2 regions of the Numidum massiliense genome follow, and region 2 is predicted to be linked to the other one. Evidence: a T-box and tRNA genes for the amino acid it is inferred to sense, from the RefSeq annotation. Region 2 holds a T-box; the other holds one or more tRNA genes.
What was found. A T-box is a leader RNA that pairs with one kind of tRNA and senses whether it is charged. The one in region 2 lies ahead of metG (methionine--tRNA ligase), so its partner is inferred to be a tRNA-Met.
Positions count from the first base shown of each region.

Region 1: it has a tRNA-Met gene. The T-box ahead of metG (methionine--tRNA ligase) is inferred to sense a tRNA for this amino acid. The anticodon was not compared.

Region 1 covers NZ_CTDZ01000009.1:322,518-337,893, forward strand. Annotated here, with positions in the region: gene BN1247_RS02055 (inositol monophosphatase family protein) at 1-211, shown strand, start outside; gene pepV (dipeptidase PepV) at 217-1,638, shown strand; gene BN1247_RS02065 (hypothetical protein) at 1,836-2,189, shown strand; gene BN1247_RS02070 (helix-turn-helix transcriptional regulator) at 2,191-2,385, shown strand; gene BN1247_RS17550 (hypothetical protein) at 2,506-2,676, shown strand; gene BN1247_RS02075 (NfeD family protein) at 2,916-3,569, shown strand; tRNA gene BN1247_RS02080 (tRNA-Met) at 3,789-3,865, shown strand; tRNA gene BN1247_RS02085 (tRNA-Ala) at 3,941-4,016, shown strand; gene BN1247_RS02090 (ISLre2 family transposase) at 4,421-5,770, shown strand; gene BN1247_RS02095 (Cof-type HAD-IIB family hydrolase) at 6,003-6,809, shown strand; gene BN1247_RS02100 (metallophosphoesterase family protein) at 7,005-8,096, shown strand; gene BN1247_RS02105 (deoxyribonuclease IV) at 8,227-9,327, opposite strand; gene BN1247_RS02110 (GNAT family N-acetyltransferase) at 9,450-9,911, shown strand; gene BN1247_RS02115 (hypothetical protein) at 9,990-10,712, shown strand; gene BN1247_RS02120 (RsmB/NOP family class I SAM-dependent RNA methyltransferase) at 10,783-12,330, opposite strand; gene BN1247_RS02125 (LysM peptidoglycan-binding domain-containing protein) at 12,642-13,982, shown strand; gene BN1247_RS02130 (DUF169 domain-containing protein) at 14,097-14,945, opposite strand; gene BN1247_RS02135 (DinB family protein) at 15,122-15,376, opposite strand, start outside.
Region 2 covers NZ_CTDZ01000009.1:3,156,041-3,171,416, reverse strand. Annotated here, with positions in the region: rRNA gene BN1247_RS14900 (23S ribosomal RNA) at 1-80, shown strand, start outside; rRNA gene rrf (5S ribosomal RNA) at 148-264, shown strand; gene BN1247_RS14890 (N-acetylmuramoyl-L-alanine amidase family protein) at 571-2,295, shown strand; gene BN1247_RS14885 (sigma factor G inhibitor Gin) at 2,486-2,677, shown strand; gene tmk (dTMP kinase) at 2,879-3,550, shown strand; gene BN1247_RS14875 (cyclic-di-AMP receptor) at 3,519-3,848, shown strand; gene holB (DNA polymerase III subunit delta') at 3,872-4,852, shown strand; gene BN1247_RS14865 (PSP1 domain-containing protein) at 4,858-5,673, shown strand; gene yabA (DNA replication initiation control protein YabA) at 5,683-6,030, shown strand; gene BN1247_RS14855 (tRNA1(Val) (adenine(37)-N6)-methyltransferase) at 6,122-6,859, shown strand; gene BN1247_RS14850 (GIY-YIG nuclease family protein) at 6,846-7,175, shown strand; gene rsmI (16S rRNA (cytidine(1402)-2'-O)-methyltransferase) at 7,138-8,019, shown strand; gene BN1247_RS14840 (AbrB/MazE/SpoVT family DNA-binding domain-containing protein) at 8,079-8,336, opposite strand; T-box leader at 8,552-8,810, shown strand; gene metG (methionine--tRNA ligase) at 8,865-10,919, shown strand; gene BN1247_RS14830 (TatD family hydrolase) at 10,995-11,768, shown strand; gene rsmA (16S rRNA (adenine(1518)-N(6)/adenine(1519)-N(6))-dimethyltransferase RsmA) at 11,827-12,699, shown strand; gene BN1247_RS14820 (ribonuclease H-like YkuK family protein) at 12,746-13,210, shown strand; gene veg (biofilm formation stimulator Veg) at 13,360-13,635, shown strand; gene BN1247_RS14810 (small, acid-soluble spore protein, alpha/beta type) at 13,735-13,911, shown strand; gene ispE (4-(cytidine 5'-diphospho)-2-C-methyl-D-erythritol kinase) at 14,012-14,878, shown strand; gene purR (pur operon repressor) at 14,918-15,376, shown strand, end outside.

The DNA.
Region 1 (15,376 bases), 2.8 Mb from region 2:
CGCATGGGACGTGGCGGCGGGCGGGTTGCTCGTAAGGGAAGCGGGAGGGCGCGTTAGCGACACGCTTGGGGAGCCGTTTGACTTAAATGTGCGGAATGTGCTCGGCACGAACGGCCACATTCACAAACAAGTGCTGCGTACGTTGCAAGAAGTAGGCGCTACAGGTTATGAAAATAGTACAAAAAAGGATACACATATGAAAGGAGACTGACTCGTATGACGGTAAATTGGAAAAAAGAAGCGGAAAATCGTAAAGAAGCGTTTGTCGCGAAGACGAAAGAGCTACTTAGTATTCCGAGTGTGTACGATCAGACGACAGCAGAACCCGGGAAGCCGAGCGGTAAGGAAGTGGCTAAAGCGCTCGACTTTATGTTGCAGTTTTGTGAGGAAAGCGGGTTTAAAACACATAACGTCGATGGTTACGCCGCGCACGCCGAGTATGGCGATGGGGACGACATTATCGGCGTTCTTTGTCACTTAGACGTCGTTCCCGCGGGCGATGGATGGACGAGCGATCCGTTTCAACCGGAAGTACGCGACGGGAAACTGTACGCTCGTGGAGCGATCGACGACAAAGGCCCGACGATGGCGGCCGTCTTTGCGTTGAAAATGGTTAAAGAACTCGGTTTGCCGCTGAACAAACGAGTCCGTCTCATTTTTGGAACGGACGAAGAGGTCGGCGACTGGATCGGGATTAAGAAATATTTTGAAGCTGAGCCAATGCCGCTCATGGGCTTTGCTCCCGATGCGAATTTCCCGCTCATTAACGCTGAGAAAGGTATCTTTAACTTTCACTTAGTACAGCAGCCGGGCAAAGTTTCCACCGAGCGACAAGATGGCTGGCGCCTACAGTCTTTCACGAGCGGCAACGCCACGAACATGGTGCCTGATCTAGCGGAAGCGACACTAGTCGGCACGAGCGACGTGTTTGCGGTGAAGGAACGCTTTCAGTCGTACGTGATGGAACACGGTCTCGAAGGAAAATGCGAAGAACGCAAGGGGCAACTGTATATTAGAATTAAAGGCGTATCGCACCACGGAATGGAACCAGATCAAGGGTTGAACGCCGGCCTCACGCTGGCACGCTTCCTTAACGTGCTCGATTTAGACGCGCGCGGGCACCAATTTATCGGGCTCGTACACGACTACTTCGTGGACAGCTTCTTCGGCGAGAAGTTAGGGATTGCGTTTTCGGACGAAGTGACTGGCCCGCTTACTGTTAACGTCGGTACGCTTAACTACGCGTACGACGGTGAAGCGCGCCTCGGCATTAGTTTGCGCTACCCTGTGTCGGACCGCTCAGAGCGCTTCGTACCGGCGATCGAAGCTGCAGGCGAGCGCTATGGTTTTGCGCTCGGTAAGGATGTGATGGATCAAGTGCCGCATCACGTCGCGAAAGAGCACGAGTTAGTCCAAACGCTATTGAAAGTGTACAGTGAGCAGATGGGCGAGAACGCCGAGCCGTTGTCGACTGGTGGCGGGACTTACGGTCGTGCGTTAGATGTCGGCGTCGCTTTCGGCGCCCTCTTCCCAGGTGAACCGGAAACGGCGCACCAGCGAGACGAGAACGCCGACGTCGACAATTTGTGCCGGGCGATGGCGATTTACGCGCAGGCGATTTACGAACTGGCAAAATAAGTATTCCGTTATGGGGCTACACCAGACGTCACTGTATAAGTGGCAGCGGAGGTAGCCCTATTTTTTTGCCAAAGGTCGGCATGGCGGGTAAACAAAACGCCAAAGGCGAGAGGCGCTTGTGTAAAAAGTATTTGACACCCATGTGAGATGATGTATGATTGAGGTGTAAAATACTTTTTACACTTGGAGGGAATGCGATGGGAGCTAGCGTTGTTTTGCCCAATATTGTCGGTGGCTTAATAATTGGGGGAGCAATTTTTTATTGTATTTATTTATCTGGAGGCAAAGATGCGAAAGGCGATGAGCGACAGAAGGAAATTCGGCGACGGGCGACGCTTTCAAGTTGGATAGTGATAATTGCGTATTGTTTGCAACGAGGGATCCTCGCGATTCCGTGGTTTGGCGAAGCGCAGCGGGGGTCGCTCGTGAGCATTCCAGCGCTCGTCCCCGAGCAGGTGGGCGACTTCTTGCGGCACGGATTCGACGTCGTGATCGTAGGTCTCATCGCTTATGCCATCTTTTTCGTCGTTGCTCGTCGGCGGTTAACATAAGATGGAAAACAACATCCGGACGTTGCGTAAACAGGTGAGTCTATCACAAGGTCAATTAGCAAAGCGCTGCGGCGTCACTAGGCAGACGATTAACTCAATTGAGAACAACAAGTACGATCCGACATTACAACTCGCCTTTCGTCTCGCGGAAGTTTTGGGTGTAACGGTTGACGAATTGTTCGTCTACAGACGATAGCGGTCCATTTCCCGGGGAATACTAACTATTATTCGCACAACAGTGGCTCGCACAGGTTCACATTAAGGCGGATAGTGTTTCTTGCAGTGCAGGGGAAATTCGTGTAAGGGGGGACAGACGGTGGGTAACCATGAGACTTACAGTTCTGACGATCAGCCAAATGGATACATAGATGCTACTGTCGTCGACGGGTTCGACGTGGACGACGAAGACTGCATGCGTTGGCCGTATGTGTCAATGCCGAAAAGGCAGATCGGACGCCTAACATTTACAGAATGGCGGAAAAGATAAATAGGCAACAGTCGCGCGCCGTATCCATAAAATTGAAGGGGGCAGAAGCGAAACTTCTGCTTCTTTTCTCCGTATAATATATGTAAGCGATTCGTGTAGGGCGATGACACGTTTAACAATCGCCCATGCCTTCATTGTGTCATTGTACTGTACGACGAAACGATATCTTCTAGAGCCGCCAGAAGGTGTATACTGAATATGAAGAGGTATTATGTTTGTAACAAAGGAGGTTCGGCCGCTTGTTAGAAGTCCTGACGGGAACGACGTGGGGAATCCTGTTACTCGCATTTATTGGAATTGCGCTTATCGTTACAGAATTTTTAGTAAAGGCAAAAGGGATTGCCGGAGTGATCGGACTTGGCTCGTTAGCTATGTATTTTTACAGTACGACAGGAAATAGTGACTATTCTTCTTGGATGCTCGGTTTATTCGTCATCGGTCTACTATTAATGGTCGTGGATGGCAAGCTTATTCAAGACGGTACCTTAGCTACGGTCGGTGTCGTATTAATGTTAATCGCGATGGTCGTACCGACAAACGATCTCGCACTCGGAGCGGGAGTCGCCTCTGCGGTCATTTTAGGGCTCTTAACGAGCATGCTGTCGTTTCGCATTTTCCCGAAAAGAGATATGTGGGAACGGATGACGTTGCGCGATCGCCTGACGAAAGAGAAAGGGTACAGTACGATCAATGAATCGTTTACGTCGCTCGTCGGAAAACGTGGTGTCGTCACATCGACGTTACGCCCATCCGGCATTATCGAAATCGAAGGCAAACGGTATGACGCCATTTCCAACGGTACGTGGGTACAACAAGGAACGGCAATCGAAGTTGTGTCGGTCGACGGCACACGAATTTTAGTCAACGAGTTAGAAACAGTGCAAAACGGTTAACGAAGTATTTTATGGGATTTTTCAGCTGTAGTCGTAGGGACAATCGGTCGCTAGTTTGAAGCGATCCTTCCCCTGCGCCATATTAAATGGGAAAAATACCGCATTTATCAAACACCGTTGTAACACGAAAAAAAATGCGAATGTGCATTGACAAGAACGACAAGCAGTAATATAATTGTATTTGTTCGTTGAAAAAAAGTGTGCGCGCGTGAAACATTTGGCGGCGTAGCTCAGCTGGCTAGAGCGTACGGTTCATACCCGTGAGGTCGGGGGTTCGATCCCCTCCGCCGCTACCATTATTCGTTCACTTTTTTGCGAAGCAATTCACTTGAAATGCCGTCCGAATGGGCGTATAATGAATAATAGGTTATGGGGCTGTAGCTCAGCTGGGAGAGCGCCTCGTTCGCAACGAGGAGGTCGGCGGTTCGAGCCCGCTTAGCTCCACCACAACGGCGGGAAAGCCCGTCATATAAACGTTTTAAGCCCGTTGGCGAAGTTTGCCAACGGGCTTAAATATTGCATACAACAAGCTACAACGAGGCAGTCCCGCAAGCTACAACGAGGCGCCCTTGGTTTCTGCGGAGAAGTGCCTCGTCGATGAGCGTCTCTTAATATTGATAGGAGGCGTTTTTCTATGTCTATAAAACGAAATTCTGATGAGTCGATTGTCCGTATGAAAGTTGCTCTGTAAAGTATGTGTAACATTTCTCTCGAAGGGTTTTAGCAGGAATTTGGAGGGAGAATATAGAAAAGGAAGACCTAAATAGTACTCCTAACCACCACGAAAGGAGAGGTCTTCCTTGAAAACCATTATACCAGAAATCGCTACTATCTTGGAACAGTCTACAGATATGTTGTCGTTTTGGGAAAGCTTACGTATTCGCCTGATGGAAGTGATGGCTGATCTGTTCGGAGAATTTTTGGAGCAGCTCGATCAGATGATGACGACGCATTACAAGGAAAAATACGGTTGGAAAAGTGAGCGATTGGACAGCCGGGAGTTCACCAGTTTTTTTGGGACAGTGTCCTATAAACGCCACTTGATGTACGACCGAAACGGAAACGCACATTACCCTGTCGATGAGGCAATCGGTTTAAAACGCCGTAAAAGATACAGCCCAGACCTTATGATGCTCGGAGCAGAGTTAGCTGCAGCGCCGGGAATGACCTACCGCCTCGCCTCAGAGGTCACGCAAAAACTTGCCGGTATAACGATCAGCCATACGACGTTTCAGCGCTTAGTAAAAGAAGCAGGTGAAGCTCAAGCTGTCATGGATGCTGAAAAAAGGGATCGAATTTTTGAGGATACGGTAATTCCTAACTCTCCGTCCGTTAAGCACTTATATTGCGAAGCAGATGGCTTATACGTCAAAGGGAGAGGCAAAGGAATAGAGATCAAAAATATGCTTGCCTATACCGGGTGGGAGCAAAACGGACAGCGTGTCTCGTTAACAGATCGTCACGTCTTTTCTACCGTTGAATCGGTGGATGACTTTTGGGAAATAGGTTATGCAGCGATTCGACATCGTTGGGATCTCTCACATACACATGTGGCGACTAATGCGGATGCGGCTTCATGGATCTCTGAGGAACGCGTTCAAAATACCTTTTCTGAAGCGACATCGGTTGTCCGCCAATTGGATCCTTTTCACGTAAAGAGGAGTATTCGTCGCGGGTTGAGCCGCCAGCCAAGGCTCATTCCTCAAATTGAAAAGGCAATATCCGAAAAAAATAAGGATAGGTTTAAAGCGGTGATTGATACGGCACAGGGAAATGCAGAGACGGAGCGAGAGGAAAAGCGTATCGAGAACATGCAGAAGTATCTTGAAGGGCACTGGGAGATCCTCTGCGACTGGCGTGAGGTTAGTCCAGACGTGCCAAAAAATGCTCGTAGGATGGGATGCATGGAATCGAACCAGAGACGTCTGGCATACCGCATGAAACGTCGTGGCATGTACTGGAGTGAAGAAGGGGCTCAAGCCATCGCCAAAGTACAACAAGGCGTTACCAATGGGACGTTGAGACAGGCATTATTAACTGTCTGGCCCAACCGCCAAGTGACACAAAAACTAAAACGCCATGCGAGGCGAATAGGTAAGTCGGATCACATTGGGGTTCAAGTTGGCAGGATCCAAGTAGGTGCCGCATCAGCTTCAAGTGCTATTGGGTATTTGGATAAGGTGGTTAATCGCCGTCCTTGAAGAGTTAACTCCTCAAGGGCGGACAACAAGTGAACGTTAGGGAATGACATATTTAGGTCTTTAAATCCTTGATCCTGTAAGGTCGTCGAGTAAAGCTTGACACATACCTCTGTAAATGAGTGTTTGTATTTATGATTATAATGATATACTATGGATTACTTGTCTTTCATCTTCCTCAGACAAGAATCATTAATTGTGCAAACTATAATTATTATAAAAAGGATGACTCCATGTGACATACGAGTTGATCGCTTTAGACTTAGACGGCACATTACTAACTGACGAGAAAGAAATAACGCGAGAGACGAAGCAACTATTACAACGTTTGCGTCAGGAAGGAAAATATATCGTGATTTGTACAGGGCGTTCGACGCAATCGGTTCGGAAGTTGTTACAAAACACAACCTTCGCTTCCCACGTCATTACAAATAACGGCGGGACTGTGATCGACGCCTCCTCTGCTGAGACGCTGTACACGGCGACGATCCCGCGTCGCTATCTAGGGATCTTTCGGGATATATGCGATGAATACTCGGTTCACTGTGACTTGACTACGGAAAAAAATATGTATGTCGAACAGATGGCGCCCGAAATGATAGCCCTGTATGAGCGATATCATGTCGCACCGTTCGAGATCGGCGATTTCCGCGACATTCCCGAAGAGGTGACGAAGTGTACGCTTTTCAGCGAAAAGGAAAAAACGATCGAACAGTTAATCCCTCGCCTGACCGAACAATACGGTAGTGATTTAACAATCGTGCAGAGCGGTGAACATTTCATCGACATTATGAAGCGCGGGACGAGCAAAGGCGAAGCGCTGCGCTGGCTCGTGCCGCAATTAAACTTGCAGGCGGCCGACGTCCTAGCAATCGGCAATTATTATAACGATGCGGAAATGTTGGCCTACGCCGGTTTAGGAGTTGCCGTCGCTAACGCCCCCGAAGAATTACGGGCTGCGGCTGACGCTGTTACGGCGTCAAACAATGCGGATGGGGTACGGTTAGCGCTCGAGAAATACGTTTGCAGAAAACATGTGTGAGGTCCAAAGGGGGCTCGGTAGGATACCTTCGAAGTAACAGGACGGTTAGCGCAAGGAAGTGATCTGGTAAGTAAGGGAAATTTTCCTTTTTACGTGTGAGATTGACGCGTTAGGACACCTTAACAGTTGAATCTGCAAATGTAGGAAGGTACGTGTACCGAAATGGGTAACTTCTTTGTACGACGAAACGTTAAGGTGTTTATCGTTATTTTCGCAGTAGTTTGTCTCGCCTGCGGTTTTGGCTGGGCAATGCCGGTAGTGAAGACCGCGGCAATGCGAGCACCTGCTGGAGAGACGGTAGCGACAATAGGTGTAACCGCAGGAGAGTCGGCAGTAGCAATGAGGACAACGACAGGAGAGATCGCACACGTCGCTGCTGACAAGCCCCGCCTGTCGTTCGCCGTCATGAGTGACATCCATATTTATGAAGACAACGAGGATGTGCACCGCCGCTTTACGGCAGCGTTACAAGATTATTGGCAGTTAAATCGGGAGATCGGGCTACTTGCGGTAAACGGCGATTTAACGAATGGCTTTCCCGAGCACTTTACGATTTTGCGGCGCTTAATAGAGGGAACACCGCATGCACCGTTACATTTTACCCTTGGTAATCACGACTTTTACCGCATGCGTTACAATGACCGCAAGGAAAAAGACTTGCGTCACTTTCCGAACAGTTGGTCGAACGAGAAGGCGCTGCAGCTGTTCCAGCGGTTTACCGGTTATGAGCGTCCGTACCACGACGTTTGGCTGAACGGATACCACTTTATTTTCATGTCGCACGAAAAATACGTGAACAGTCGCTTGACGCATGGTCGCAACGGCTTTATAAGCGACGCGCAACTTATGTGGCTACGACAGAAGCTGCAGGAGCGGCAGCCGCAGGAACAGACGCGGGAACAAAAGCTACTGGGGACGCGAGGGGCTGGGGGTAGCAAGCGGCCGACGTTCGTCTTCTTTCACCATCCGCTGCCGAACACGTTGCCGGGATCGGAAGGGGAAGCGATGATTTGGCAACACAAGGAATTACGAAATATTTTAGAGGAGCACCCGGAAGTCGTCTTTTTTTCCGGACATACGCACGCCGGCTTAAAAAAAACGAAACAAATGCACGCGAACCGTTTTTTGATGCTCGGCAGTTCGTCGATTATGCGTCACGGCGAAAGTGTATACGTTGAGGTGTACGACGATTACCTAGACATTCACAGTCGCAATCACTTGCAAAAGGAGTGGATCCCGGAACGCTCCTTTCGCTACGATCTCAAGCATTTGTCTGACAATAGTTAGGTTCAGAACGGTACAGATCGGCATGTGATAAGGAAATACCGTTCCCGGCCAATATAGACTGGCTGGGAACGGTACTTTTTTACTTAAGGTATGTTAACCTAGGGAATATGAAGCGCATGCGTTGTCGTTTTTATTTTTGTGCAAACAGGGCGACGAGTCGGTGGTTAATTTGTTCTTCCGTGTAGTCGGGGAACAGCTCTGCTTCCGTAACGAGGTCGTACAAGCGCTCCATCGGTTCGCGTTTGTCTGCTTTTTTCTGTTTTTTATCTTGCAGCAGTTGCCACGTGCCGACGATGAACTCACGGCTGTCGAGCGACTCCTTTTTGCAAAAGTGCTGCAGCTTCTCTACGTCTTCGTAAAAGTTAGCGCCGAAGCGCTGCTCGGCATTGTCGGAGAGGAGCGCGATTTCTGCTTCGTACATCGGGCGCTGCCTCGCTTTTTCTTTGCCGATCCACGGCGTTTCGAGAATGATTGGGATGTCTCTCACGACGTCGTGATTGACGATGTCGTAAAGGGCATGGAAGCCGATGAGCCCCGAACCGAGGGGGGCGTGGCGATCTTTCGCGGCGCCGCGGAAATTTTTACTGTCGTTGACGTGTAAGACGGCTAGCCGCTCAAGGCCGATGATGCGGTCAAACTGTTCGATGACGCCGTCGAAGTCGTTCACGATGTCGTAACCGGCGTCGTGCACGTGGCACGTATCGAGGCAAATCGTCAGCTTGTCGTTGTGCGTCACTTTGTCGATAATTGCGGCCAGTTCCTCGAACGTGCGTCCGATTTCCGTTCCTTTGCCTGCCATCGTTTCTAAGGCGATATTAACCGTCTGATCGGAAGTGAGCACTTCGTTCAGCCCTTCGGCGATGCGGTCGATACCGTACGCCGCGTCTTTGTCCGTATACGCGCCCGGGTGAAGGACGATGTTTTTCACTCCGATAAAAGCGGTGCGATCGATTTCGCTTTTGAGAAAGTCGATCGCGAGTTGGTACGTGTTCTTTTTGTAAGAGCCGAGGTTGATGATGTACGGGGCGTGTACAACGATATCGTCGATCCCGTTGGCCTTCATCAGTTCGAGTCCTTCGGGGACGTATTGCTTCTCCATCGGTTTGCGGCGCGTGTTTTGCGGTGCACCGGTATAAATCATAAACGAACTCGAGCCGTAGCCGAGTGCTTCTTCTGTCGCGTTGAGTAGACCTTTTTTGGAAAAGGAGACGTGTGATCCGATTTTTAGCATTGAAAACCACTCCCAATTAACCTAGGTACAACTATTGTAACAGAAAATGAAGGCGAGAAGTATCGCGGCAGACAACAGTCGATTGGCCCTTGTATTTAATAAATGGAGAGGCGGCAAACAGCATGATTCGGGCACTTGATTTACATAATCGTCGGGAAGCGTTAGCTTTATTGTCGGTTCAAATGGCGGCCTATCTCGTTGAGGCGAAGCTGCTCGGCAGCGACGAAATTCCACTGCTGCGCGATTCGTACGACAAATTGCAACAGTGCGGTGAACAGTTTTACGGATATTTTGACGGGGAGCGGCTAGCGGGGGCGATTTCGTATAAAACGAAGGACACTGTACTCGACATTCACCGCTTAATGGTTCACCCGGATTATTTTCGGCAGGGGATTGCGAGTGCGCTTTTGCGGTATGTGGAGAAGCAGCTCGCCGCGGGGGCGGCTGCGACGTTAACGGTCGCAACGGGGGCGCGGAACAGCCCGGCTATTCAGTTGTATAAACGGCACGGGTTTATCGAAATAGGAGAGCAGTTAATGCCGCAAGGGATTGTAATGACTTACTTGGAGAAAGGTCTCGACTAGCCAATTTCTGATAAAGCGCTTTCCCTCTAGGCTCGTGTCGTGGTATAATACATCCCATCTAGGAGGGATCTGCACCTTATGGGGAGTAAAAGGGGATTGTTGTTAGGCGTGGTATTTGTTTTGTTTACGTTGATTGCCTGCTCACACAACGAAAAGGACCCGAAAAAATATGTGCGACAAATTGTTAAAAAGATGGAGAAAAAATCTTACGATTTTGATAGCAAAATCCAAACGCAAGCGGCTGCAGATGCGCCCGCAGAACTTCTCGTGTTGGAAGGAGCGTACGTTGCCGATCAAGGTTACAGTATGCAAGCAGTGGTACAATTACCCGGATTTGAAAGTACCGGTAACATTCTAGCGGTAAACGATCAGCTGTACTACAAGCTGACGGGCGACAAACGGTGGAAGTTGACGACGGCGCAAGATTTACGGATGTTGGGCATCACTTACAAAGATAGCCCGACGGAGATGTTGCTCGGGATGGCGGACAGTGTGCTCACGATTAATCCTAAAGGAGACGGCCAGTTTCAAGTGACGCTCGACCGCAAGAAATACGGCCTGGAGTCGCGCGCAAAAGTGAAGCAACTGCCGCAAGTCGACATGAGCGGTACGACGTACAAGTTACGCGATCACCCGGTTGTACGCGTCACTGTCGACATGAAACAGCAGGTTATTCGTTCGCTGACGCTCTCCTATCGTTTAGAGGCAAAAGAGAAAGGCAAGAAGGCGCGCACGGTTAAGGTGACGTACGAAGTGAATATGCATAATTTTAACAAGGGACAGACGCTTCCGTCGCTGTAATCGGAAGCGACGTGTGAAAAAGGGGTAAGACCGAAAAACGAAGGTTGCTTTCGGTCACCCCCGTATTTATTTATTGTGATCGCGTATGGAGGCGCAAGTGCTTAGGTAGGTGGTTTTTCACTTGGGTGCCGTCTTGTTTGCCCCAGCCGAGCGGGAAGTGGTCGGCGGTGACAAGCACCCATCCTTTGTTTGACTGCTCCGCGGAGAGCGTTTCCCCGCGCAAATAGGCGTCAATGTGTTGGCGTTCTTTTTCGGTAAGGGCGACAGTACGCTGCACGTCTGTCGCTTTGAGCGCCATTGCCCACGCGTGGCTCGGTTCGAAGCGATTTTTTTTGAACTCGCCTAAGTAAAGCCCGGGGCGCACCACTTTAATGCCGTCGAGCGGAGGTAAGTCGGACGAAGTGGCGTACAAATGGTTGCCGTACAGCACGTAATTGCCGGTGCCAGCGGGCACTTGTGTCTGACGTATCCCCGCTTGTGTCTGACGTATTCCCTCTTGTGTTTGACGTGTGCCCGCTTGTAACTGTAGAGTCTCGCGGATGAATGTGTCAAGGAGCTGGCGCTGGCCGCGATCGAGTGTGCGCCCCGACTTTGCTTTTTTCTTGGCCTTTTGTTTGTGCTGACCACGAGTGGTACGACTGGACTGAAGCTGTTCCTCTCGTTTTTCAAACATAGCGACGAAGTGACCTTCTCCTCGCAAGTGATGTGGCCAGAGGCGGAACACACAGCCATTCTCAGGTGACTGCCCCATGACGAGTGCATGACGTTCGATGGCGGCGCGACTGTCGTTTGTTTGGTCGGCGAATGGCGCGCAAGACTCGCCGAGCAGGCGTAGTTCCGGAAACTGCTGCAGCAAAGTCGTCACGACACCTTCGTTCTCGCGGTCGTTAAACGTACACGTCGAGTAGACGAGGCGACCGCCTGGGCGCAACATCGGCAGTGCGGCACGCAGGATGTCGAGTTGTCGCTGCACGCAGTGGTCAACTGCCTCCGGCCCCCATTCGCCAATTGCTTCCGGGTTTTTACGAAACATGCCTTCGCCGGAACATGGGGCATCGACTATTATGCGGTCAAAATAGGCGGGGAAACGGTCTGTTAATTCGTCTGGCGCGGCGTTTAATACGGTGGCATTCGGGACACCGCACCGTTCGATGTTGTCGGCGAGCACTTTGGCGCGCTGCGGGTGAATCTCGTTACTCACGAGCCACCCATCTCCCGCTAATTTTGCCGAGATATGGGTCGACTTACCTCCGGGCGCGGCGCATAAGTCCAATATTTTTTCCCCTGGGTGAGGATCGAGCAGTTCGACGACGGCCATTGCACTCGGCTCTTGGATGTAGTATACGCCGGCGTGGTGGTAAGGATGGCGCCCGGGGCGATCCGCCTGCTTGTAGTAAAAGCCCGTCTCGCACCACGGGATGGGCTTAAGTGCGAATGGAACCGCATTTGTAAGCGCGGACGGAGTCGTTTTTAACGTATTGACTCGTAGGCCGCGCGTTGCCGGTTCACTGTACGTTTGGAGAAACGCGTCGTACTCGCGTGGCGGTAGCATGTCTTGCATTTGACGGCAGAACGCATCTGGCAAAGACTGTTGTAAAGTACGAGGTAAATGGGACATAGACGGATGTTCCTTTTCTAATGATGTAGTCGTTGACGGAGTTGTTCGTCATTGGTTGATAAGTTGTGTTCACTTGTTAGCTGTTTTGAGTATAGCTTATTTGCCTGGAGAAAAGAACCGAGCGATGTGCGGCATAGCTGTCTCGGAATGTTGTTAATCCCACGTTGCTAATGACGGGGAGGTACTAGTCGCACGGTAGGCACATATCTTGGTACAAAAGATGGTTAAACAGCTGAACGGTTGGTTCAGACCGAACGGACGTACAGCTGCGTGATTGTACGGATTGCTCAACAGGTGGGGGGGAGTGTCAGATGCAAGTGTGGCCGTATGTCGTCCGTAAAAGGGATACGTTGTTGCGGATTGCGAAGCGGTTTGCGGTGAATGAAGTGGCGCTTCTCTGTGCGAATCCCGCGTTGCGCAGCGATGCACGGCTTGTACCGGGAGAGATCGTCTACATCCCGCGTGAACAACTGCGGCAATACGTCATGCAGCCTGCCGACACGATCGATCGGCTTGCGGGAAAATTTAACGTATCGTCTCGCGACATTATTGCTATAAATCCACACCTGCGCGCTGTAAATCCGCAATTTAGGACACACCTGCTGTACCCAGGGCAGGTGATCGCCATTCCACTGGCGCTGGCAACCGCACGGATTGTGCATGCGGATCAGGAGTACGGGTACGAGGAAATACGTACCGATTTACGGCGGTTGCAGCGACGGTACCCTTTTTTATTTGTAAAAACGATCGGCCACTCGGAGGAAGGGAAGCCCTTGTTGGCGATTCGTCTCGGGGACGGTTCGAAGGAACTCGGTCTGTTTGCGGCCTCGAGCGGAGACGCGTGGTGTACGACGCTACTTTTGATGCGGTTTGTCGAGGACTGCTGTGCCGCGTTCCACAATGGCACCCGGCTTGTGGGGTATAGCATGGCAGAACTGTTTCGGCAGACGGCGATATGGCTCGTCCCGCTTGTCGCTCCGGACGACGTCGAGCGAGCAATTGCGGGGGGAGATGGCGCTGGGGAAAATGGGCGTACACTGTCGGAATGGCCGCAGTTTTGGACGGGGAGTGGCCAGCGGGGCGGGTACGCACAAGGGGGGCTGTCGATGGATTTGGCTGAGCGGATGGGGACGCCAGACCCGGCCGTGACGCCTAATCCGGCCGGGCTTGTGGCGGAGGTCGTGGCGAGCCGTGCAACTGTTGCCCACTTAGCAGAGGGTGGCGGTCAAGTGGGCGGTCGGGAACGAGAAGGGGGGAGGGAAAAGGATTGGGATGGGCAGAGACGCAGGCACTCGTCCCCAGTTTCACAGCAAGCGTCGTCCTGTACACCAAGAGCCGTTACCAATTTTATAACCCGACACAACTTTCGCCTCGTGATCTCTTTCTGTCGCGGAAGTGACCACATTAGTTGGGGCTATAACGGTTTGGAACCGCGCGAGGCCGAGGTGATCGCTAATCGTTTGGCACATGTGAGCGGGTACACATCGGCACGGTATACGGACGGTGAGTCGGCACTTAAAGATTGGTTCATCCGCACCTTCCGCCGTCCGGCGTATACGGTCGAAGTAAGTATGCCTGCCTTGGCACAGTTTCCAGCGCTGTATGAACGGCAGTTGCGCCTGTTGTTGTACGCTGCGAGTGTTTACGTTTAGATGATGTACAGAATGTCAGCTGAAAATAGTATAACGATGTCGTCACTAGTCATCGATGTCGTCACTAGTCATCAACCCTCTAGCCTGTCCCGTGCGTTATGTTTGACGTGCCTCTCACTCCTGCGTCTTCTGCTCCCACAGATCATTCAGCTTTTTGTATGTAGCGGGATAATTTGCTTCATATTGTAAAAATTGCGGAATCGGATAGCGCACGCCGCCGCGGTGCGTCCCTTGTAAACCGACGAGAAAATCGTCCACGTGCCCGAACGGTAGTGTAAAGGCCATTTCGTGATCTTGTGTTTGGCCAAAGACGCGGTCGCCGTAGCACGGCAAAATGACTTGTGGTTCGTTGCTCTGTTTCGTCTTAATGATCATATCGGCGCAGTCGGCGCGGGCAGAAAATGTCGAGGTAAGGGCGCCCCCTTTTTTGTACAAGGCGGCAGCGACCATGCGCATCACTTGTGCCGAGTTTCCGTAAACGATGACGAGGTCTGGCTCGAACGTGGTCCGGGATAACGGTGCGATCGCGATGATGCCGCTTTCATCTTTAGCAAACTTAGGTACGGCTTCCTCCGTTTTGACGCCAGCCTCGACCGTCTCTGTGTACATGCCGCACGCTAAGTGGCCGTCGGTGTAGTAATCGACGGGCTCTTCGAAGTGAAACACTGCTTTGGCAATCGGACAGGACACGTCTGCGCCCCCTAAGGCGATTGCCCAGCCGTACGTGCGCGCCATCGTCACCCCTTGACAAATGCTTAGTTTGACCCCTAAATCGCGGTGCGGGCGCTTTGCGCGCGGGGGGAGTGGCTCATCTTTTTTTAAGACCCGTACGGCTAAGGGAAACGTTGCGGGGCGTACGTAGTCAGTAAGATGTTGGTCTAGTTGCTTCATTTGTTCCTGGATTTCTGGCACTTGTGTGGCATGTTCTTGCATCGCTTGCTCGCGCATCGTTTGCTCTTGCATCGTCAATCTCCTCCACTTGTCATTTTTTTGTCTAATGTTACTCATTACATTACCATACGGTGAATTTGCGGTCTACTTGCTCAAGGTGCGAGATTGCATCCGAAGTGGCCCGCAAAACGTTAATAGCGGAAAAACACCCCTTCACTCGAGTACGAGCTATAAGGGGTGTTTGCCGGTTATTGTTGTAAAAGGTTGTCTATTTCTTTCTTCTGGCGTAAGTGGTGACGGAAATGCATTTCGGTTAGTTGAAACCACTCGTGTGCGTTTAAAGCGCCAAACCCGGGGTGCCGCACCTTGCCGCACGAGGATACCGTCTCAAGTTTGTCGGCGATGGTACGCGCTTGCGTCAATACTGCCGTCATACCTGTGTGCAATTCATCTTTGTCCCCGGGGTTTTGCGGTGTGTATGCCGGTGAAGGGGGCACTTTAAT
Region 2 (15,376 bases):
GACGAGGAGAATCGGTCCGAGGTGTACGCACAGCAATGTGTTCAGCTGACGGATACGAATCGGTCGATCGGCTTAATCAATATAAGTAAGTAACTGGGAATGCTTCCATCTAGTTTTGAAGGAAACAACTTCATACGACATCTCCTGTCTGGTGACGAGAGCGGAGGGGACACACGCGTTCCCATCCCGAACACGACCGTTAAGCCCTCCAGCGCCGATGGTACTTAGGGCGCGAGCCCTTGGAAGAGTAGGACGTTGCCAGACGGATACATAGTAAAAAAGAGCCTTATTCAGGCTTTTTTTTTAATGACTTCATTAATGCCTTCAGCAGAAATATTATTATCTCAATGACGCTTTACGAAATGGATGGCTTGGTTACTATTAGGAAACGTTTTATGCGCTACATTTGTCCTTTCTATACTCCTTATCCACCTATATTAACAAATATTGGCGAACTTTATCTTCTTACTCATTAGAAATATACAGTTTGCCTTTCATTAATATTAAATTGATGGTATATTTGGTTCTTAGTAGGGAACAACCCAAAAATTAAGGGTGAGGAGGCTTAAATTGGTAAAAAAAAGCAAACGATTAATTGCCGTTGTACTAGCAATTGCGCTATTAAATGTAACGGCACTTTTTTCTGTGGACCCTATTTCAGTTGCTGAAGCGGCTAAAAAACCGTCTCCTACATACGGTAAAGGCACGGTAACTGCATCAGTCTTAAACGTCCGCCGAACGGCGTCGACGAAGGCGATGATTGACGGTCAGCTCTTAAAGGGTACGACTGTGAAAGTGCTGAAGAAAAGCAAAGGCTGGTACCAAATTGAGTTCAAAAAGTTACGCGGGTGGGTGTCTGGCGACTACCTTAAAGTGACGAAGGCTAAAACGTCTGCAGCTAAATCGAAGCCTGCGCCAAAACCGAAGCCGAAGCCAAAAAAGCCGTCCCCTACCTACGGTAACGGCACCGTAACTGCATCGGTTCTAAACGTGCGCCGGTCAGCGTCGACGAAGGCGCTAGTCGACGGCGCGCTCCTGAAGGGTACCAAAGTAAAGGTGCTGAAAAAAAGTAAAGGCTGGTATCAAATTGAGTACAAAAAGTTGCGTGGGTGGGTGTCTGGCGACTACCTTAAAGTAACGAAGGCTAAACCGAAGCCAAAACCAGCACCAAAGCCAAAACCGAAACCGAAGCCAAAAAAGCCGTCCCCTACCTACGGTAATGGCACCGTAACTGCATCGGTTCTAAACGTGCGCCGGTCAGCGTCGACGAAGGCGCTAGTCGACGGCACGCTCCTGAAGGGTACCAAAGTAAAGGTGCTGAAAAAAAGTAAAGGCTGGTATCAAATCGAGTACAAAAAGTTGCGCGGGTGGGTGTCTGGCGACTACCTTAAAGTAACGAAGGCTAAACCGAAGCCAAAACCAGCACCAAAGCCAAAACCGAAGCCAGCACCGAAGCCAAAACCAGCACCGAAGCCAAAACCGAAGCCAGCACCGAAACCAGCACCGAAGCCAAAGCCCGCGCCGAAACCAAAGCAAGGCAGTGTGACTGCCGATGTGCTTAACGTGCGGAGTGGCCCGGGTTTGAGTGCTAGCGTGATTGGGACATTGAAGTACGGTGCGACAGTGTCGATTTACGAGACGAAAAACGGTTGGCATCGCATTGCCTTTAATAATGGTAAAGGGTGGGTGTCGGCCGGATACGTGGTCATAGGAGCGGCAGCGAAGCCAAAGCCGACACCGCCGTCTGTATTCCAAGGTAAAACGATTGTGATCGATCCTGGACATGGCGGTAGCGATCCTGGGGCGATCGGGCAACACGGGACAAGGGAAAAAGACATCACCTTGTCGACAGCGCATTACGTGGAACAATTGTTGCGCGAGGCAGGGGCTCGTGTCATCATGACCCGTACAGGTGATACAAACCCGGATTTGGCTAACCGCGTAGACATTAGCCACCAGTACAATGCAGACGCGTTTGTGAGCATCCACTACAATTCCGCAACGCTCGACAGTGCTCACGGGATTGAAACATATTATTACTATACAGGAAAATCCTTAACACTCGCGACGCTCATTCAGTCAAATTTGGCTAATCTGACGGGACTTTACAACCGGGGCGTGAAATTTGGCGATCTACACGTGTTGCGGGAAAACCGTCAGACGAGTGTATTAGTGGAACTCGGTTTTTTATCGAATTCGCAAGAAGAACAAATCATCCGCACGAGTAGTTATCACGCGAAAGCCGCTGAAGCGATCGTGCAAGGGTTAAAGCAATATTTTACGGACTCGAAATGAGTAACTGTCTTTATATTAGATGCGCCTCGGAATGAGGCGCTTTTTTTTGGACAAGTTCCGCTTTGAATACGACATTCATTTAATATAATGAATGTCGACGGCAGCGTAACTCCTTTTATCGAGTCAAGTATATATAATGGCATAGTTGTAAAAAATGTAACAAGAACACATGCAGATCGAGGTTGATCGTATGGAACATAAAGATGCATTAAACGAGCGTCAATGCATTGTGTGCGACCACATGAAAGATAGCGGTATAACCGTATGTGACCAATTCATTTGCGACTCGTGTGAGCGTGAAATGATAAAAACGGATGTGAAAGAAGCGAAGTATCCACTATTTGTGCAGCGGCTGCGCCGTATATGGCTTAAAGATGCATAAGTTGGCACATCGCAATCGTAAACAGAGATGGCACATCTCTGTTTTTTTTATTGACGGACAATATGACGCATTACATTATGTGATATGATAACGGTAGATGAATCGTGCAAATTGCAGTTTTATAAACCGAATGCCCGCTGTAGTGATTTCTGCAGGGTAGACGTGATAAAATAAATGCACAACACAAATGGAGGAGCATCTGTGAGCGGTCTGTTTATAACGTTTGAAGGGCCTGACGGCGCTGGTAAAACAACGCAAGTAAACTTTTTGTGTCAATGGCTTAAGGAGAGCGGTATTCCCTTTGTACGGGCGAAAGAACCGGGCGGGACGGCGATCGGAGACAAAGTGCGCCAGTTGTTACTCGACCCGTCACACGTCGAGATGGCTGACAAGGCAGAAATACTATTGTACGCCGCATCGCGCGCGCAGCTAATTGAAGAAGTGATCCAACCGGCTTTAGTTGATGGGCAAATTGTCATTTGCGACCGTTACGTAGACGCCAGTCTAGCCTATCAGGGGTTTGGGCTCGGATACCCCTTACGGGATATTCGGGCGATTAACGATTTCGGTACCGGTGGGATTCGGCCAGATCGGACGTATTTACTCGATCTTCCCGCCGAAGAGGGCATTGACCGACTGCAGCGCTATCGGCCTGAAGGTCTCGATCGGATGGAACAAAAGACAGTTGCCTTCCATCAACGCGTACGGCAAGGGTTTTTACAATTGGCAGCTGAAGAACCGGCACGGTTTCATCGGATCGATGCCCGGCAGAGTGAAGACACTATTTTTACATGTATTCAAACGGATCTACGGCAATCATTTTCTTTAGGAGGGAAAGACAGTGAAGCTAATTATTGCCGTCGTGCAAGATAAAGACAGTAACCGCTTGTTAAACGCTTTAGTCCAAGAGGAATACCGCGCGACGAAACTGGCGAGTACCGGTGGTTTTTTGAAAGCGGGGAATACGACGTTTCTCATCGGCGTCGAAGACGAAAAAATCCCGCGGTTAATGGCCATCATTAAGGAAAATTGTAAAGCGCGTCAACAACTGGTCACACCCGTTTCGCCACTCGGAGGGAATGCCGAATCGTACGTCCCGTATCCCGTTGAAGTGCAAGTGGGTGGAGCGACAGTCTTTGTTCTTCCCGTCGAGCAGTTTGCACAATTTTAAGCGGAGAAAAGGGTGAGCGACAGGTGGCCTTTCACGATGTGCTAGGGCAAGAAAGAGTAGCGACAATGCTACAAAACGCGCTGCGTCGCGAGCGGTTGGCACACGCCTACATTTTTTTCGGACCGGACCGAGCGGGTAAAAAACAGATGGCGTTGGAACTGGCCAAGGCGCTTAACTGTGAACGACAAACCGCCGACGCATGTGGCAGTTGTACGACGTGTACGCGCATCGCGCACGGCAATTACCCTGACGTCCATTGGGTGCAACCGGAAGGGAAATCGGTAAAAATTGAACAAATCCGCGGCCTGCAAAAGAAATTTGCTTACCGTACCTTAGAGTCCAAGGTAAGTGTGTTTATCGTCGAAGCAGCGGAAACGATGACGGGGCAAGCGGCCAACAGCTTATTGAAATTTTTGGAGGAACCTGCGGACGGCGTCGTCGCGATCCTCCTAGCGGATCACGTCCACAATTTATTGCCTACCGTCGTTTCGCGTTGCCAACTCGTACCGTTTCGCGTGCTCTCTGCGGAAAAAGTGAGTGAGCAATTAGAGGCGGAAGGTATCCTTCCGCAAACGGCGCGCGTCGTCGCCCATGTCGCCGACGGGTTAGAAGCAGCGCGTCAGTTAGCCCACTCCGAGTCGTTTCGCGAGGCGATTAAGCTCGTCCAACAGCTAAGCGAGGCAACGCGTGTGTCCAGTGGTCAAGCCGTCGTCGCCATTCAGGAAAAAGTGATGGCGTCGGATGTTAGTCGCGACCATCTAAACGAATTTATAGACTTGATGATCTTGTGGTATAAAGATATGCTTAATATAATGCTAGGTTGTCGTCAACCGCTGACCTTCTCTGAACAGAAAGAAGTCCTGCAACGACAAGCGACTAACTGGACGATCAGTCGTTTAGTACAGGCAATAGAACACATGTTGTTTGTCAAGCGACAATTGAAGCAACATGTTCCACCTCAATTAGCGTTAGAAGGGTGGGTATTATCCGTTCGGGAGGGATAAACTATATGTACGCTGTAGTTGGCGTTCGCTTTAAACAAGCGGGTAAAATATATTATTTTGATCCGTGCGATCTTGAAATCGGCAAGGATCAGGACGTCATTGTGGAAACGGCACGGGGCGTCGAGTACGGGAGCGTCGTCATCGGCAAAAGATACGTTCACGAAGGGGAAGTCGTTCTACCGTTAAAGCCTGTCCTTCGTGTCGCGACAGCTGACGATCGCCGCCAAGTTCAGGAAAACGAAGCGCGAGCACAGGAAGCGCTCGTCATTTGTCAGCAAAAAGTGAACGCACACGGCTTAGATATGAAGCTGATCGATGTCGAATACACATTTGACCGCAATAAAGTCATCTTTTACTTCACAGCAGATGGGCGGGTCGATTTCCGGGAACTAGTGAAAGACTTGGCAGCTGTTTTCCGTACGCGGATCGAACTGCGGCAAATCGGCGTTCGCGATGAAGCAAAAATGTTAGGCGGCATCGGCCCTTGCGGGCGAGTCCTTTGTTGCTCATCGTTTTTGGGCGATTTCGAACCTGTGTCGATTAAAATGGCAAAAGACCAAAATTTGTCCTTAAACCCTATAAAAATATCAGGTTTGTGCGGTCGTCTCATGTGCTGTTTAAAATATGAAAATGGGCATTACGAAGAGGCAAAACGGGAAATGCCCGATATGGGAGACCGCGTGCGCACACCGGATGGCGCGGGGCGCGTCATCGGCTTAAATTTGTTAGAACGCAGAATTAAAGTAGAGTTACAAAACGCAGAACGCATTGTAGAATACGACATAGGTGAAGTCAACCGACAAATGAAACAACTGAGTTGAGGTGAGACGGTGGACAAAGCGAATATTTTCACCCAGGTAGCTCAGATGGAACAAAGAATCGGAGAGTTGTATAAAGAGTTAGGTGGACTGAAGTCACAAATTGCTTCCCTCATCGAAGAAAACCAACAGCTTAGTATTGAGAATCGGCATTTGCGAGAACGGATGCACGTTGAGGAGCCACAAGAGAGTGGTGTGGATGCGGCACACGAAAAGCGAAAGTCCACCAAATTAATCGGGGAAGGTTACGATAACTTAGCGCGTTTGTATAACGAAGGTTTTCATATTTGTAATCTACATTACGGCAGCATTCGTAAAGATGGGGATTGTCTATTTTGTATGTCGTTTTTAAACAAATAAGCGCCTGCCGGTTACCCGACCGGCGGCTTTTTTGTTTATGTTATATCCTTTTTAAGGCAGGGACGATATGTTTACACCAAAAAATGACGTAGTGCTTCGCGCTGACGAACGCATCGATCAATTAACGGAACAGCTAGGAATTATCCAAAGTCCGCACGTGTTCCGCTTTTCCATGGACGCGATCCTGCTGGCGCGGTTTTGCCGCTTGCCGCACCGGGGACGCATACTCGATCTCGGCAGCGGTAACGGCGTCATCCCGTTGCTATTATCTACGCGCACCTCGCTCCCGCTAGACGGCTTAGACATTCAAGCGCGACTAGTGGACATGGCGCGGCGCAGCGTCGCCATGAACGGGCTGGATAAGCAAATTCACATGTACGAAGGCGATTTGCGCAGCTGTCCGCCCGCGTGGAACGGGCAGTACCTACTCGTCACGTGTAATCCCCCGTACATACCGCTGAACGGGAGCGACAAGAGCGAGAACCCGTATGTGGCGATTGCGCGGCACGAAATACACTGTACGTTGGAAGATGTGCTAGCCACGGCACGGAGGCTCGTCCCGTCGGGCGGTAAATTGGCACTCGTGCATCGTGCGTGGCGCTTTAACGATATTGTCGCGTTTATGCGCAAGTATCGGTTTGAACCGAAGCGGGTGCGCTTCGTCCATCCGTACAGCGATGCTGAGGCGCACACCGTACTCGTCGAGGCAGTGAAAGACGGCGGCGTGGAACTACACGTCGAGGCGCCGCTCGTTGTTTATGAGCGGGATGGCGTTTATACGGAAGATCTACTCCACGTGTACGCAGGTGTTGCCGATGACGCACGCTAAAGGGCACTTTGTATACATCGTCGAATGCAGTGACCACACGTTGTACACGGGATACACGGTCGATATCGCGCAGCGGCTCGCCGCACACAACGCGGGTAAAGCGGCGAAATACACGCGCGGGCGTACACCTGTTACCTTGCGCTACTGCGAAGCGGGGGAGAGCCGCTCCTGGGGTCTTCGGCGTGAGCGACAAATTAAACGGATGTCCCGGGAGGAAAAGTTGGCGCTCGTGCGTCAAGGAAACGAATGCGAGACAACGCGAAAGGAGAGTGACGGCCGTGCAGCAGCAGAAGTCGTTTGCCCCGTTAGAAAATAGGGGGACGCTGTATCTCGTAGGGACGCCGATCGGCAACTTGGAGGATATGACGGTGCGCGCCGTGCACACGTTGCAAGCCGTCGACGTTATTGCAGCTGAAGATACGCGGCACACGCGAAAATTGACGAACTACTTTGACATTCATGTGCCGCTCGTTTCGTATCACGAACATAACCAACAAAAGCAAGGGGACGTCTTGCTCAAGCGACTGCTACAAGGGGAAGCGGTGGCGCTCGTTAGCGATGCCGGTTTGCCGGCCATCTCCGACCCGGGGAGCGCCCTCGTAGCGACTGCCATCGCTCACGACATACCTGTCGTGCCCATTCCAGGAGCCAATGCGGCGCTTTCGGCGTTGATCGCCTCGGGGTTGCCGACCGACCACTTTTTGTTTCTCGGTTTTTTGCCGCGCGAACGGAAAGCGTGTCGCCGCGAGTTGCAGCAGTGGCGGGACATCAGCGCCACACTGTTGCTGTACGAAGCACCGCATCGGTTATTGTCGACGCTTGCGCTCATTGCCGATGAATGGGGCAACCGCCAAGCAGCGGTCGCCCGCGAATTGACGAAACGGCACGAAGAGTGGCTGCGGGGGACAATTGACGAATTGGTCGTGTGGTTTGAACAGCATCCCCCGCGCGGCGAATGTTCGCTTGCCATTGAAGGGAACGCGAGCGAAGTGGCGGCTGAGGAAGAGTTGCCGTGGTGGCATGCGCTTTCTTTGGAGGCACACGTCGCACACTGGATCGCCGAGGGCGCGTCGAGTCGGGACGCGATACAAAAAGTAGCGGTGGAAAGAAACATGAAAAAACGCGACGTTTACAACTACTATCACCGGCGGCATGAATAGAATGCACAAAAAAACGAGCGGCCGTCTGGTCGCTCGTGAATGTCGCCTATATTTCTATATTATTCTTGGGCAACTGGCGCCGGCAATTGGGCGATACAATCGCTGCACACAATTTTATTTTTAAAGTTTACCGTGCGATCGGCGTTACCGCAAAAAACACAGGAAGGCTCGTACCGCTTTAAAATGACGCGATCTTTGTCCACATAAATTTCCAATGCATCTTTTTCGCCGATCCCCATTGTCCGGCGTAGTTCGATCGGGATCACCACACGTCCCAATTCATCTACTTTGCGCACAATCCCCGTTGACTTCATCACCTTGTGTCACCTCTCCTTATTTCCCCAATATATTGACAAATTATATATATACAATTTTATCGTACCAATGTTTCCATTTACAGTCAATGATAAATTATAACTTCGCGACAAGTTATTAATCCTTCAGAAGAAGATCATAATAGGATTGTGGTGTACGGTAAGTTGACAAAGACGGATTAATTTCGTTACAATATAAGGCAACATTGCTACGGAAATCACATTCGATGAACGGAAGAGTAATTGTCTTCTGCCTATAAAGCAGAGAGCCGGGGAAGGTGCGAGCCGGCATAGGCAGATACAGTGAACATGGCCCGGGAGAAGGTCACCTGAACGAACTGCGGCGCAAGGCGCCGTATAGTAAGGTGTCCCGTGAACCTGCGTTAACGGTATAAGTGACACGTGTTAAAGCGTAGTGCCGGCATTTGCGGCGCTAAATTTGGGTGGTACCGCGTGAGTAAGCCTCTCGTCCCAACTGGACGGGGGGCTTTTTTAATGAAAAGGAAACGATGAACCCGAGGAGGAAATGGTATGAGCAAACAGCAGACGTTTTATGTGACGACGCCCATTTATTATCCGAGCAATAAACTGCACATCGGTAATGCGTATACGACGATTTCCGCTGACACGATTGCTCGCTTCAAGCGGCTGACCGGTTACGATGTGTACTTTTTAACTGGGACAGACGAACACGGGCAAAAATTGCAGCGCCGCGCTGCAAAGGAAGGAAAAGCGCCGCGGGAATTTATCGATCCGATCGTCGCCTGGATCCAAGATTTGTGGGAGAAACTCGATATTGCGTACGACGACTTCATCCGTACGACGGAAGAGCGGCACAAGGCAGTCGTGCAAAAGGTTTTCACGCGCTTGCGGGACAACGGCGACATTTATTTAGGGGAATATAGCGGTTACTACTGTGTCGAGTGCGAGGCGTTTTGGACGGAGCGGCAGGCAAAGACAGATCACGGCTACACCTGTCCCGACTGCCAGCGCGAAATTAGCCACGTGACCGAGCAGAGTTACTTTTTCCGCCTGTCAAAGTATACGGAGCGCCTATTACAGTACATCGAGGCGAACCCGGAATTTATTCAACCGGAATCGCGCAAGAACGAGATGATCAATAACTTCCTGAAGCCTGGTCTGGAAGACTTGTGCGTGTCGCGCACGACGTTCGACTGGGGGATTAAAGTGCCGGGCGATTCAGAGCACGTCGTGTACGTATGGATTGACGCCTTAACGAACTATTTGACGGCGCTCGGCTACTTGTCGGACGACGATGCGAAGTTCAAACGGTACTGGCCAGCCGACGTGCAAATTATCGGTAAAGACATTCTCCGCTTCCATACAATCATTTGGCCGGCGCTCCTCATGGCGTTAGATTTGCCGTTGCCGAAAAAAGTGTTCGGTCACGGATGGCTCCTCATGCCGGACGGTAAAATGTCCAAATCGAAAGGCAACGTCATCGATCCGAAATTTCTCATCGACCGATACGGTTCGGACGCGGTACGCTACTTCGTGCTCAGGGAGATCCAATTCGGCCACGACGGTGTGTTTACGCCAGAGGCATTTATTCAGCGGCTCAATTTCGACTTGGCCAACGACCTCGGCAACTTACTCCACCGCACCGTTAACATGATCGAAAAATATTTTGAAGGACACATCGTCAAGCGGGACGTGCGGGAAGCGCCGGACGACGAACTGATCGCCCTCGCCGGACAAACGGTGCAAGCGGTCGAAGCACACATGGAAAAATTGGAGTACAGCAACGCACTAGAACACATTTGGCGCCTCGTCGGCCGCGCAAACAAATACATTGATGAGACGATGCCATGGGCGCTAGCGAAAGACGAGGCGAAGAAAGACCGGTTGGCGACGGTGCTATACCATTTAGCGGAGAGCTTGCGCATCGTATCGATCTTGTTACAGCCGTTCTTGACGAAGGCGCCGCAGCGCATGTGGCAACAGTTAGGCATTGCTGGCGACGACTCGCTGACGAACTGGCAGTCGTGTGCCACCTTCGGACTTCTTCCCGACGGCCAACGCGTAACGAAAGGTGAGCCACTGTTTCCACGCCTCGACTTAGAAGAAGAAATTGCGGTCATCGATGCGTCGACGGCAGCGGCGCGCAAGCAAGCTGAACAAAATAAATTGGCCAGGGAAGCGCGCGAACAGGGAGCTTCCCATAGTGACAAGGCGAAAGTAGGGGCAGAAAAAAATAGTGCTACCGCTGACGAACATGCGCCACAAGATGAAGGTCGTCCCACGGAAATTACGATCGACGATTTCTTTAAAGTCGATTTGCGCGTCGCGGAAATTGTGCAGGCCGAGCGAGTGAAGAAAGCTGACAAACTGTTAAAATTGCAACTTGACCTCGGCTATGAACAGCGGCAAGTCGTCTCCGGTATCGCTGAGTATTACCGGCCGGAGGAACTCATCGGGCAAAAGGTCGTCTGTGTGACTAACTTAAAACCGGTGAAATTGCGCGGCGAACTGTCGAATGGGATGATTTTAGCGGCGGCGGAAGGTGAGCGCCTCGTGCTCTCGACCGTCTCTGGCGACATCCCGAACGGGACGAAAGTGAAGTAACAGGAACAGAAGCTAGTGAAACAGTCCATGAATTGGCGAAGATAAATAGGCGGAGGAAGGGGGAGTATTTGTAACATGCAATTGATTGATACGCACACCCATTTAAACGATTCACAGTTCGATGAAGACGGCGACGAAGTGATTCACCGTGCGCGGAGCGAATTTCACGTGTCCCACATGATCAACGTCGGCTACAACCGCGAGACGATCCCGCCGACTCTTGCGCTCGCGGAGGCGTACGACTTTATTTATGCGGCGATCGGGTGGCATCCGCACGACGCACAAACGATGCAGGACGAAGATTTAGTGTGGATCGAACAGCTCGCCGCGCACGAGAAGGTCGTCGCACTCGGCGAGATGGGCTTAGACTACTACCGCAACCATTCGCCGCACGATGTGCAAAAAGACGTCTTCCGACGGCAAATTGCGCTCGCAAAAAAACTTCACCTGCCGATTATCATCCACGCTCGCGAATCGTACCGAGACGTCGTGGCGATCTTAAAAGAAGAGGGAGCCGCTGACGTCGGTGGGGTGATGCACTGTTTCGGCGGTGACTGGAAAATCGCTCGCGCTGCACTCGACTTAGGTTTTTACATCGGTTTAGGCGGTCCGCTCACGTTCAAAAAAGCGGACGACGTGCGTGACATCGCTCGTCAAGTGCCGTACGACCGCTTGCTCGTCGAGACCGACTGTCCGTACTTGGCTCCAGAACCGCGACGCGGTCGGCGGAACGAAACGGGTTACGTCTATTACGTAGCGCAAAAAATGGCAGAAGTGCGCGGGATCAGCTTGGAACAGCTCGCATTAGAGACGACGTCGAACGCGAAACGTTTATTTAAGCTACCTTAACAATATGGCGACAATTTTGTGCTAAACTTGTAATAAACGCCATAAACGGAGGCATTCAATGGAAAGAGAACGGCCGATTACGGCACGCACGGGTCAACTGTTACGAGATCACGCCTTACAACCGAAGAAATCGCTCGGGCAAAACTTTTTAACCGATCCACACGTTCTCGACAAAATGATCGCCGCGGCGGCGCTCGATCGACAAACAGGCGTGCTTGAAGTCGGTCCTGGGGTTGGGGCACTCACGGAGCGGCTATCGGCAGCGGCGGGTGCTGTGCTAGCCGTCGAAATCGATCGGCGCCTCGTTCCCGTCCTACAAGAGAATTTCGCCGACACAGCGAACGTACAAATCGTGCACGGGGATATTTTAGCGCTAGATGTTGCACACTTAATACATACGCGCTTAGTCGGTATGCAAAAATATGTCGTCGTCGCTAACTTGCCTTATTACATTACATCAGCGGTCATTATGCACGTGCTAGCGGCAGGGGTGCCATTCGAGCGACTCGTCTTTATGACGCAAAAAGAAGTGGCCGAGCGGATGGCGGCCCAGCCAGGGGGTAAAGACTACGGCATGCTCTCCGTCGCGGTGCAGTATTACGCCTCCGTAAAGACAGTCGCTCGCGTACCGGCACACGTGTTTATTCCCCGTCCAAAAGTCGATTCGGCTGTCGTCTGTCTCGAACCGCATCAGACGGCGCTAGTTGCCGTACAGTCGGAGGAAACATTTTTTTCGGTCGTGCAGAGTGGCTTTCGCGAGCGACGCAAAACGCTGGCGAATAATATAAAAACACATTTACTCCCAGACTGGAGTAAAGCGCAAGTTAACGAATGGCTAACTGGTTTAGACATCGATCCACAGCGGCGGGCAGAGACGCTGTCACAAGCCGAATTTGCCCGTATTAGCAACGCTCTCGACGACATAAGTTAACGGTTCGCAAACCTCGCCTTCGAGGAGGGAAACCGCCTTGGATTTTATGCATCCGCGCAAAGGCCAAATAACGCTAGAAGAAATGATTCGCGACATTCAATCGTTTATGGCTGAAGACGAAAATGCGCATTACAAAATTGTGATCGGTACTGACTCGCAAACGACCCAGCAACAGACGTTGTTCGTCACAGCCGTCATTGTCCACCGGATCGGTAAAGGGGCGCGCTTCTACACGCGTAAAATGCGGTCGCAGCCGCTACACAACCTGCGTTACCGCATTTACCGTGAAACGGAATACAGTTTAGATTTAATGCAACATCTAAAAGAGAAAGGATTTCTTGAAGAACTCCTGGATTTACCACTAGAAATTCATTTGGACGTCGGACAAAGAGGCGAATCGCGCAAATTAATTCAAGAAGTGGTCGGCTGGGTGACAGCGGTCGGCTACACAGTCAAAATTAAACCGGACGCATACGGTGCCAGTGCGGTCGCCGATCGTTTTACGAAATAAAATCGTTAACGCTTGTCTCCGATTTGTAAAAATGGGAATTACAATTTTACCATTGACAACTACCTCGCGGCACTGCTATAATTTACTATTTCATTTGACATACTACCGAATAAGTGTTAAAATATTTAGCAAGTGAGGTGGTTATGTCCGTGGCGAAAAATGCGTTACAGGAGATCAAAAGTAACTTGGACCGTCACATTGGAGAAAAAATTAAACTCATTGTGAACGGCGGTCGTCGTAAAACGGTTGAGCGGACGGGAGTGTTGGAAGAAACGTACCCGTCAGTTTTTATTGTAAAGTTGGACAAAGACCTGCATGCGTTTGATCGTGTTTCCTACAGCTATGCCGATATCCTCACCGAGACAGTAGAACTAACCGTCTATCGCAACGAAGGAAAAGTCAAAATACAATATGTTACACAATAGAACACGGTTACCGTGTTCTATTTTTTTCAGGTCTTTAAAAACAGCGCGCGTTGCATACACTAACGGTGTCTCATCACCATCGTCCAAGGGGGCTACAACATGGCACGGCGATCGATTATGTCCGCAGCGTTTAAAGAAGAATTGGCGAAGGACCTCGGATTTTACGATGTCGTACAACGCGAAGGTTGGGGTGGGATTACGACGCGCGACGCCGGAAATATGGTCAAGCGCGCGATCCAACTCGCCGAAGAAAGGTTAGCCGCGCGCGAGGAGTAAGGTTGTGGGACACGAGCTAAGGGGGTCCCCCCTTAGCTTTTTTCCTTCCACTAATCCCGCAATAAATGATAAAATGAGCGGGTATGAGGAGGGCAGGCAGATGATATCAGAAAAGGCGCCGGCAAAAATCAACCTCAGTTTAGACGTACTCAACAAGCGGAGTGACGGTTTTCACGAACTGGAAATGGTTATGACGACGATCGACCTCGCCGACCGGATCGATTTGTGTGAAACGGCACATTCGGCCATCCATGTTGCCAGTTCATCAGGTGTACTTCCTTCCGATGAGCGGAATTTAGCCTATTTGGCTGCGGCTCGACTAAAAGAACGCTACGGCATTTCGCAAGGCGTATCGATCTATATCCAAAAGAAAATTCCGATTGCGGCTGGCCTCGCTGGCGGTAGTAGTGACGCTGCAGCGACACTGCGCGGTTTAAATCGCTTGTGGCACCTCGGGTTGACGCTGGACGAGCTTGCGGTAATCGGTGCGGAAATTGGTTCGGACGTGCCGTTTTGCCTTTATGGCGGAACAGCGCTCGCACGAGGCAGGGGCGAAAAATTGCAGCAACTACCCCCACCGCCGCCTTGTTGGGTCGTACTCGCTAAGCCTCCGATAAGTGTCTCGACGAAAGAAGTCTTCCAAACGCTGCAGGTTGAGGACATCCGCGACCACCCCCGCACGCCACTAATGGTTCAGGCGCTGCGCGAACAAAATTACGAGGCGATGTGCAAGTTTTCGTGTAACGTCCTCGAAAGTGTGACGATGGCACAACACCCCGAAGTTAAAGCGTACAAAAATTGTTTGCTGAGGTTTGGTGTCGATATGGCGCTTATGTCGGGAAGCGGACCGACAGTTTTTGCTCTGCTGAACCAGGACACGCGTGTTAACCGCGTCGTTAACGCGTTACGCGGCTTTTGTAACGACGTGTATGCAGTGCGTATGTTGCGGGAAGGCGTACAAAAATGATATATTAACTCCATAACATTCGGTTCTGTGGAGGATATGATGAAGAAAAGAAAGCGAAGTGCGCGTCTAGTCGGCATGACCCGCCAGTTGCTGGCTAGTCCGCGACAAGTAATATCCCTTTCGCGGTTTGCTGAGCAATACGGGGCGGCAAAGTCGTCCTTGAGTGAGGATTTGGCAATTATTCAAGAAGTGTTTCAAGAAGACGGTTACGGCGAGTTGCAAACGATCGCGGGGGCGGCAGGTGGGGTTCACTATATCCCGACTATTTCCCGCGAAGCGGCAGCGGCGACAATCGACGCCATATGCGACCAACTGGCCCAAGCCGAACGGATCTTACCGGGCGGGTATTTGTACATGTCCGATATTCTCGGTCAGCCGGCAACCGTAAACTGTTTGGGATTGATGTTCGCTTCTCATTTTACTCAACCGATCGACGCCGTACTGACCGTTGCAACCAAAGGGATCCCACTCGCCTACGCTACAGCGCATTATCTCGAC